DNA from 4 places in the Chromohalobacter sp. genome. Region 1 is predicted to be linked to each of the others. Evidence: predicted binding sites of a transcription regulator. Region 1 holds the regulator's gene; each other region holds the start of a gene.

Region 1 (2,201 bases):
TCGGCACCTGGCTGCTGATGTGGCCGACGTTGTGGGCGCTGTGGCTGGCGGCCGAGGGTATCCCCGAACGCGGTACGCTGCTGATCTTCGTCATCGGCGTGTACGTGATGCGCGCCGCCGGTTGCGTGGTCAACGACTACGCCGATCGCCATTTCGATGGGCACGTCAAGCGTACCCGCGACCGGCCACTGGCTACCGGACGCATCACCGAGAAAGAAGCCAAGGTGCTCTTCGCGGGCCTGGTGATCATTGCCTTCGGCCTGGTCTGCCTGACCAATCTGCCAACCGTGCTGCTGTCCTTCGCGGCACTGGCCCTGGCGGCCACCTACCCGTTCATGAAACGCTATACGCACTTCCCCCAGGTAGTGCTGGGGGCTGCCTTCTCGTGGGGGATCCCCATGGCGTTCATGGCCATTCAACGCCAGGTACCGCTGGAAGCCTGGCTACTGCTCGCCGCCAACGTGGCCTGGACGGTGGCCTACGATACCGAATATGCCATGGTCGACCGCGATGACGACCTGAAGGTCGGCATCAAGTCCACGGCGGTGCTGTTCGGGCGCGCCGACCGCCTGATGATCGGACTGCTGCAGGCGCTGACCCTGCTGCTGCTGGCCTGGGTCGGCCTGCGCCTGGCGCTGGGAGGCTTCTTCTGGCTGGGGCTGGCTGCGATGGGGGCGATCTTCGTCTTCCAGCACCGCCTGATCCGCCATCGCGAACGCGACCATTGCTTCCGGGCCTTTCTCAACAATCATTGGGCCGGTCTGGTGGTCTTCGCGGGCATCGCCTTGTCGCTATGGCCTATGCTGTAGATCGCGTGTCACGAAGTTGTCACATTAGCGCGTTGTAATCGTCATGCTGATGTCATTCATGAGTGATTCGCGCCATCGCGATCCGCAAGAGGCCTACGCCCATGACCGCCAAGACCGTGCTCATCGTCGATGACGAAGCGTCCATCCGCGAAATGATCGCGGTGGCGCTGGAAATGGCCGACTACCGTGTGCTGGAAGCCGACAACGCTCAGGCGGCACATGCCATGGTGGTCGACGACCAACCCGACCTGTTGCTGCTCGACTGGATGATGCCCGGCACCAGCGGCATCGAACTGGCGCGGCGTCTCAAGCGCGATACCGCCACTGCCGAATTGCCGATCATCCTGCTCACCGCCAAGAGCGAGGAAGACAACAAGATCCAGGGGCTGGAAGCCGGCGCCGACGACTACATCACCAAGCCCTTCTCGCCGCGGGAGTTGGTGGCACGCCTCAAGGCCGTGCTGCGCCGCACGACTCCCAAGGGCGTGGAGGACCCGGTGGAGATCGAGGGCCTGCTCCTCGATCCGGTCAGCCATCGGGTCAGCGCCAACGGCCAGGCACTGGATGTAGGCCCCACCGAGTATCGGCTCTTGCAGTTCTTCATGACCCATCAGGAGCGGGCCTACACGCGTAGCCAGTTGCTCGATCAGGTCTGGGGTGGCAATGTCTACGTCGAGGAGCGCACCGTCGACGTGCACATCCGCCGCCTGCGCAAGGCGCTCGGCGAGGCCCATCAGCATCTCATCCAGACGGTACGCGGCACCGGTTATCGCTTCTCCGCCAAGGACTAGCGCGTGCACTATTGGACCAACGAACTGTGGCGACTGGCGTACCTGGTCGTCGGACTCGGTGCTCTGGGCTGGCTGCTCGGCGAGCCCGGCTGGGGGCTGGCCGCCGGCCTGGGCCTCTACGTGTATCTGCATCTGCGCCATTTGCGTGCCCTGTACGTCTGGCTGACCCAGCACCCCCACGAGACACCCCCCGTCGGGGCCGGCGTCTGGGGCGATCTGTTCGACCGCCTCTACAAGTATCAGAAGACGCAGCGCCAATCCCAGGCACGCCTGCGCGACATCATCCGGCGCGTGCAGGACTCCTGCGAGGCGATGCGCGATGCCGTGGTCATGCTCGACGGCCATGGCGATCTGGAGTGGTGGAACACCGCCGCCACGCAGATGCTCGGCTTTCAATCGCCCCACGACCGCGGCCAGCACATCACCAACTTCCTGCGGGACCCGCGCTTCGTGGCCTACTTCAACGCCCGCGATTACCGCGAACCGCTCACCCTGGCATCGCCCTTGCGCGATGACGTGACGCTGCAGTATCAAATCACGTTGTTCGGCGACAACGAGCGCCTGGTCATGGCCCGCGACATCTCGCGACTGCATCGCCTGG
Region 2 (2,201 bases), on a different contig from region 1:
TCCGCCGACGACACTGACGAGACTCCGCCATCGACCGCCGCCTCGCGGGAAACGCCCGAGCCCCCGGCGGCCCCCTCCGCCAAGGATTCCAACGCACCATGAGCGAGACACCGCCGCGCGAACCGGAGCAGCAGCCCCAGGCGCCCCTGATCGAACACCTGATCGAGCTACGTTCGCGGCTGGTCAAGGCGGTGGTACTCATCCTGGCCATCTTCGCGGCGCTGTACGCGTTTTCCAACGATATCTACAGCTTCGTGGCCGACCCGCTGATGGCGCTGCTGCCGGCGGGCTCGCAGATGATCGCCACCGAAGTGGCATCGCCGTTCCTGGCGCCCTTCAAGCTGACGCTGTTCGCGGCACTGTTCATTGCCGTACCGTTCGTGCTGTACCAGGCCTGGGCGTTCGTCGCCCCGGGCCTGTACCGGCACGAAAAGGCCCTGGCCTTTCCGCTGCTCGCCTCCAGCATCCTGCTGTTCTACGCCGGTGTGGCCTTCGCCTATTTCGTGGTCTTTCCGCTGCTGTTCGACTTCTTCGTGCACACCGGGCCGGAAAACGTCGCGGTCATGACCGATATCAATCAATACCTCAACTTCGTGCTCAAGCTGTTCTTCGCCTTCGGAGCGGCATTCGAGATTCCCATCGCCACCTTCCTGATGATCTGGACCGGTGCCACCAGCGTCGAGAGCCTGAGCAAGAAGCGTCCCTATGTCATCGTCGGCTGCTTCGTCATCGGCATGATGATGACGCCCCCCGACGTCGTCTCGCAAAGCCTCCTGGCGATTCCCATGTGGCTGCTCTTCGAGGTCGGCATTCTTTTCGGCCGCCTGGTCAGACGCCGTCGTCACGATCCCGAGGAAGACACCTGACGCGGCGGGTCGTGCGGGACGCGCCGCTGCCGACCGCCTAGACTGAATACATTGAGCAACACTTGTCATGCGCCTGTCACACGCACGTGACATGCTCGCCCATCAGCGGTATATCAGTAGCGATGACGGGGACCCCAGATGGATGACACGCGCTCTTCCGATGTGCCGATCGGCACGGAAAACGCCGCCTCTCAGGACACCAGCGAGGCACCGCCGCTGCGCGTCAATCGGACGCGCACGGGGATTCACGCCAAGCCCACGCCGTCTCCCGAAGCCGATCTCGACGATCCGTCGCTGTATTTCAACCGCGAGCTGTCGCATCTGCAGTTCAATATCCGCGTGCTCGAGCAGGCCCTGGATCCTTCGCATCCACTGCTCAATCGGTTGATGTTTCTGCTGATCTTTTCCTCCAACCTGGATGAGTTCTTCGAAATTCGGGTGGCCGGGCTCAAGCATCAGATTGCCCTGTCGCGCGAGGAAAGCGGTGCCGACGGCCTGCCGCCGCGCCAGGTACTGGCCGAAATCTCGCGCATCACGCATGAGCAGGTCGAGCGTCAATATCATATCCTCAACGAGACGCTGATCCCGGCCCTCGAGGAGCAGGGGCTGCGCTTCCGACGCCGCACGCAGTGGACCGAGGCGCAGGCCGCCTGGGTGCGCGAGTATTTCGCCGAAGAGATCATGCCGGTGATCAGTCCCATCGGCCTCGACCCCTCGCACCCCTTCCCGCGCCTGGTCAACAAGAGCCTGAACTTCATCGTCGAGCTCGAGGGCACCGACGCCTTCGGTCGCGAGGGGGGCATGGCCATCCTGCCCGCGCCGCGCTCGCTGCCACGCTTGATGCGCCTGCCGAGCGAGCTGTGCGAGTCCGGCTACACCGAGTACGTGTTTCTCTCCTCGATGATCCACGCCCATGCCCAGGAGGTCTTCCCCGGCATGGAAGTGCGTGGCTGCTACCAGTTCCGCCTGACGCGCAACGCCGATCTGGCCGTCGACCCCGAGGACGTCTCGGACCTGGCCTCGGCACTGCGCGGCGAGCTGCTGGCGCGGCGCTACGGCAGCGGCGTGCGTCTGGAAGTCGCCGACAACTGCCCCGATCAACTCTCGCGTTTCCTGCTGACCCAGTTCGAACTCGACGAGGCGGACCTGTACCGCGTTTCCGGCCCCGTCAATCTGACACGCTTGATGTCGGTACTGAGCGACGTCGACCGCCCCGACCTGCTGTATCGCACCTTCACGCCGGGGTTGCCGCGTCAGGTGAAGAGCGACGTCAGCCTGTTCACCCAGATCGCACAGAGCGACATCTTGCTGCATCATCCTTTCCAGTCCTTCTCG
Region 3 (2,201 bases), on a different contig from region 1:
TCGCCATCGATGCCTATCTACCCGCCATGCCGACGCTCGCCGAGGCGGTGAACGCCAGCGTGCATCACACCGAGCTGTCGTTGAGCGTGTTCCTGTTCGGCTTCGCCATCGGCCAGCTGCTGTGCGGCCCGCTGTCGGATCGCTTTGGCCGGCGTCCGGTGCTGTTGACCGGGCTGGTGGTGTTTCTGGTCGCCAGTCTGGGCATCATGCAGGTGTCGTCGCTGGAAACGCTCTGGGGGCTGCGTTTCGTCCAGGCCCTGGGGGGCGGGGCCTGCGTGGTCAATTCCGCGGCCATCGTGCGCGACTGTTTCAGCGGACGCGAGGCCGCCAAGGTGATGTCGACCATGGCGATGATCCTGATGCTCGCCCCGCTGGTGGCGCCCACGGTGGGAAGCGTGCTGCTGGGATTCTTCAACTGGCAGTCGATCTTTCTGTTCCTGGCGCTGTATGCCGCCTTCCTGCTGTTCTTTCTGGGTACGCGCCTGCCCGAGACCCATGGGCGCGATCCCGACGCACCGTCGATGCGCCAGGTGTTGCGCAACTATGCCAGCGTCATTCGTCATCGCGAGGCGATGGGCTACATCTGCGCCGTGTCGATGTCGTTCGCGGGCATGTTTGCCTTCATCACCGGGTCGCCGTACCTGTACATGGAGCACTACGGCATTTCGGCGGCGGTCTATCCGTTCGTGTTCGGGGCCAACATCCTGGTCATGGCCTCTTCCAACCGTCTCAACATCTATCTGTTGAAGAGACGCACGCCGCAGCAGAATCTCGTGGTGGGGCTGGGCATTCAGTTATGTGCCGGGGTGGCCCTGGTGGCGTTGATCCTGTCGGGCATGGACTCGATCTACAGCGTCGCGCCGCTGATGGTGGTGTTCGTGGGCATGCAGGGGTTGATCGCGCCGAACGCGATGTCCTCGATGCTCGATCACTTCCCGAACATGAGCGCGACGGCCACGGCGCTGCAAGGGTGTCTGCAATTTTCCAGCGGCGCCTTCGCCGGCATGCTGGTGGGGGCCTTCGAGATCGCCAGTGCCTGGCCGACGGTACTGACGATGCTGGGCGCTTCCGTGCTGGGCAATATCGGCGTGCGGGTACTGGCCGGTCGAGCCTTGGGGGCTCAGGAGGAAGAAGGGGCAGTGACCGAACGGTAGACGGGGTGCAACGCGTCGGCGTAACTCGGAGTGACATTCGTCATCTTTTGTCATGAAGCTGTCATCTTCATTGGGCATCTTAGGTGTCGCGAAGGTTGAACACTCTCATCGACAGGAGTTACCCGCATGAACCGTATCCTCAAGACTACCGCGTTGGCCGCTGCCGTGATGAGCGTCGCAGGCGTTGCCCAGGCGCAGGACGAAACACGCGAGCAGCTACGCATCGTCGGTTCCAGCACCGTCTATCCGTTCGCCAGCTACGTCGTCGAGGAGTTCGGCGCGACCACCGATTACCCGACACCCGTCATCGAATCCACGGGGTCCGGCGGCGGTCTGCGCTTGTTCTGCAATGGGGTCGGGCTGGACACGCCGGACATCACCAACGCCTCGCGCCGCATGAAGCCCTCCGAGTTCGAGCGTTGCCAGGAAAACGGCGTGACCGACATCACCGAAGCCAAGATCGGTTACGACGGTATCGCGTTCGCCGAGTCCAACACCAACGAGCCGGTCAACTTCACGCGTGAGCAGCTGTTCCTCGCGCTGGCCGCCAAGGTGCCCCAGGACGGCGAACTGGTCGACAACCCCTACACCAAGTGGAGCGATATCGACTCCTCGCTGCCGGATCGTGAGATCATGGTGTATGGTCCGCCGACCACTTCCGGCACGCGTGATGCCTTCGAGGAGCTGGTGATGGAAGCCGCTTCCGAAGAGATGGACGCCTACGGCGGTGAAGGCTACACCGACATCCGTCAGGACGGCCCCTACGTCGACGCCGGCGAGAACGACAACCTCATCGTTCAGCGTCTCCAGGAGAACACCACGGCATTCGGTATCTTCGGGTATTCCTTCCTCGAAGAGAACGCCGACTCCCTGACCGCCGCGAGCATCGATGGTGTGGAACCCGAGCCCGAAGCCATCAGCTCCGGTGAATATCCGGTGTCGCGCTCACTTTTCTTCTACGTTAAGAACCAGCATGCCGATAGCGTGCCGGCCATGTACCCCTACGTCGACCTGTTCATGAGCGAGCAGATGATCAGCCCGATGGGC
Region 4 (2,201 bases), on a different contig from region 1:
GGCTGTGACCGTACTGCTGTGGGGGTACGGCGCCAAGTTGCTGGGCATCGACCTGTAGCGAATCGCCCAGGGGGCATGTCGAGCCGTAAGCCTCTATTAGTGAAGCACTCTGGAATGCACGTTCGAAGCAAACACCAACGGCGCCCCGAGGGGCGCCGTTGATGTTTCAGGGCCGGCCTTCGTTACTGCTGGGCCTGGTAGGCGTCAAAGGCCCGGGAGAGGATGTCACGCGCCTCGCCGGCATCGCCGAAGCCGTTCAATTCGATATCGCCGCCCTCCGGCAGGTCCTTGTAAACGCGGAAGAAGGCATTGAGCCGCTCGGTCTGCATGGCCGGGAGATCCTCGATGCCCTCGACATCGGCGTAGCTGGGATCCACGGCGTCGGTGGGGACGGCGATGATCTTGTCGTCGGCTTCGCCGTCGTCGACCATGCGCAGCACGCCGATGGCCCGGACCTCGATCACGGCACCGGGATAGATGCTGTCGCGGGTCAGCACCAGCGCGTCCAGCGGGTCGCCATCGCCACCCGCCGAGCTGGTGATGGAGCCGTAATTGGCCGGGTAGCGAACCGGCATCGAGACATAACGGTCGACGATCAACTGGCCGTGCTCGGCATTGATCTCGTACTTGGTGAAGCTCCCGGCAGGAATCTCGTTGACCACGTGGAAGCTGTCCGGCGCATCATCGGGCTGCGGATAGTCGAAGACGTTCGGCTGCGCCTGGGCGGACGCAGTGAACAGCAAGCCGGCGGCGATCAGGAAAGGGGCAGTGACGTTCATGAGACCTCGCGCTGTGGGTGAGAAGAGGGAGGTCCCCAGCCTATCCGGCGGACGATGACACAGGCGTGACATCGTCCGTCGACGGCTTATGCAGAGTCGTTGCGGTGTTCAGAAGTCGGCAGAGGGTAGCTGGCACGCGAACACATCGCCCGCAAACGCCAACGGCGCCCCGCGGGGCGCCGTGTTGCGTTCAGCCTTCTGCGGCCACGTATTCCAGCGACTCCAGCGAATCGGTCGCGGTGACGATGTGCTCCAGCTCGTCGCAGAAGGCGACGAAGGCGTCGCTGGAGTGGCCGGGCGTGCGGTGCATTTCGATCTCGACGTGCCCGAGGGGCGGCAAACCTTCTTCCTCGCCGACGATGCGACAGCCCTCGGGGACGCTGCGCGGGGTCTTGACCGTAGCGGCCAGCCCGGCCTGTACCGGCAGGTTGATGCCGGTGGGGGAGCGGCTGGAGTAGCGCACGTCCCAGCGCCGCTCGGTGGGCCCCAGCGCGGCGAACGCATGGGCGCGGAAGATGCAGCCCTCGGGGTTCAGCGCCAGGGGCAGAATCTCCCAGTCGTCGATGGCGCGGTCCTCGGCCACCACCCACACCATGGGCTCGCGGCCCAGCAGGCGGCCGGTCTGGGTGGGGCCGTGGCGCACCACCAGCGCGACGTCCAGCAGCCCCTCCTGAAAATCATGCACCAGCGAGCCGCTGATGCTGCAGCTCACTTCGAGGCGCACCTCGGGAAAGCGGGCGGCGAAGCGTGGCAGCAGCTCGGGCAGGTAGGTGCTCGCCTGTTCCTCCGAGGTGCCCAGGCGGATCAGTTCGCCCTGGCGGTCCACCCCCATCACCCGGCGCGCCTCGTCCTGCAGCTTGAGGATGTGTCGCGCGTAGGGCAGCAAGCGCCCGCCTGGCGGCGTCAGTACCACGCTGCGGCTGGTGCGCTCGAACAGTGACTCGCCCATCTGATCCTCGAGCCGCTTGATCTGCAGGCTGACGGCCGACTGCGTGCGATGCAGCACCTTGCCGGCGGCGCTGAAGCCCTCGCACTCGGCGACCGTGACGAAGGCGCGGAGCAGGTCGGTATCCATGATCTATGAGCCTTTGCAATCTTTTTGATCTTAACCATTCATTTCTATTATTGAACCTGCCTCTCTACCCTGTCCATACGTTACTGGAAACGTCTTTGCAAAAAGTCAGGAGCAGATCCGCATGCCAGCCAACGCTACGCAGGCAGACGACAACGCACTCCACGGTCTGATCGACCTCGAGCGCTATCCCATCGACCAGCTGGATGGCGAACGCGGCCGGGTTCTCGTCGAAGAGTGCCGTGCCCAACTCGGTCAGGGCGGTTGTGTGGTACTTAAGGGCTTCGTGCCCGACGAGGCCCTGACACGGCTGGAACGCGAAACCGAGCGACTCTCGCCGGAAGCGCATT

What was found. The regulator PhoB, encoded in region 1, activates phosphate uptake and scavenging genes when phosphate is short. The targets are predictions, from matches to a motif close to TGTCATANNNNTGTCANA.
Region 2: a site for PhoB is predicted at 930-947, ahead of ppk1 (polyphosphate kinase 1). Genes of this name have one in related genera too.
Region 3: a site for PhoB is predicted at 1,203-1,220, ahead of ABGX75_RS13785 (PstS family phosphate ABC transporter substrate-binding protein). Genes of this name have one in related genera too.
Region 4: a site for PhoB is predicted at 833-850, ahead of ABGX75_RS02975 (inorganic diphosphatase). Genes of this name have one in related genera too.

What each region holds. Positions count from the first base shown of each region.
Region 1 covers NZ_JBDOOX010000003.1:318,155-320,355, reverse strand. The annotation lists gene ubiA (4-hydroxybenzoate octaprenyltransferase) at 1-809, shown strand, start outside; gene phoB (phosphate regulon transcriptional regulator PhoB) at 911-1,600, shown strand; gene phoR (phosphate regulon sensor histidine kinase PhoR) at 1,604-2,201, shown strand, end outside.
Region 2 covers NZ_JBDOOX010000006.1:95,641-97,841, reverse strand. The annotation lists gene tatB (Sec-independent protein translocase protein TatB) at 1-102, shown strand, start outside; gene tatC (twin-arginine translocase subunit TatC) at 99-866, shown strand; gene ppk1 (polyphosphate kinase 1) at 1,005-2,201, shown strand, end outside.
Region 3 covers NZ_JBDOOX010000013.1:283,950-286,150, forward strand. The annotation lists gene ABGX75_RS13780 (Bcr/CflA family multidrug efflux MFS transporter) at 1-1,154, shown strand, start outside; gene ABGX75_RS13785 (PstS family phosphate ABC transporter substrate-binding protein) at 1,281-2,201, shown strand, end outside.
Region 4 covers NZ_JBDOOX010000004.1:5,169-7,369, reverse strand. The annotation lists gene ABGX75_RS02980 (Yip1 family protein) at 1-58, shown strand, start outside; gene ABGX75_RS02975 (inorganic diphosphatase) at 183-779, opposite strand; gene ABGX75_RS02970 (LysR family transcriptional regulator) at 970-1,854, opposite strand; gene ABGX75_RS02965 (hypothetical protein) at 1,976-2,201, shown strand, end outside.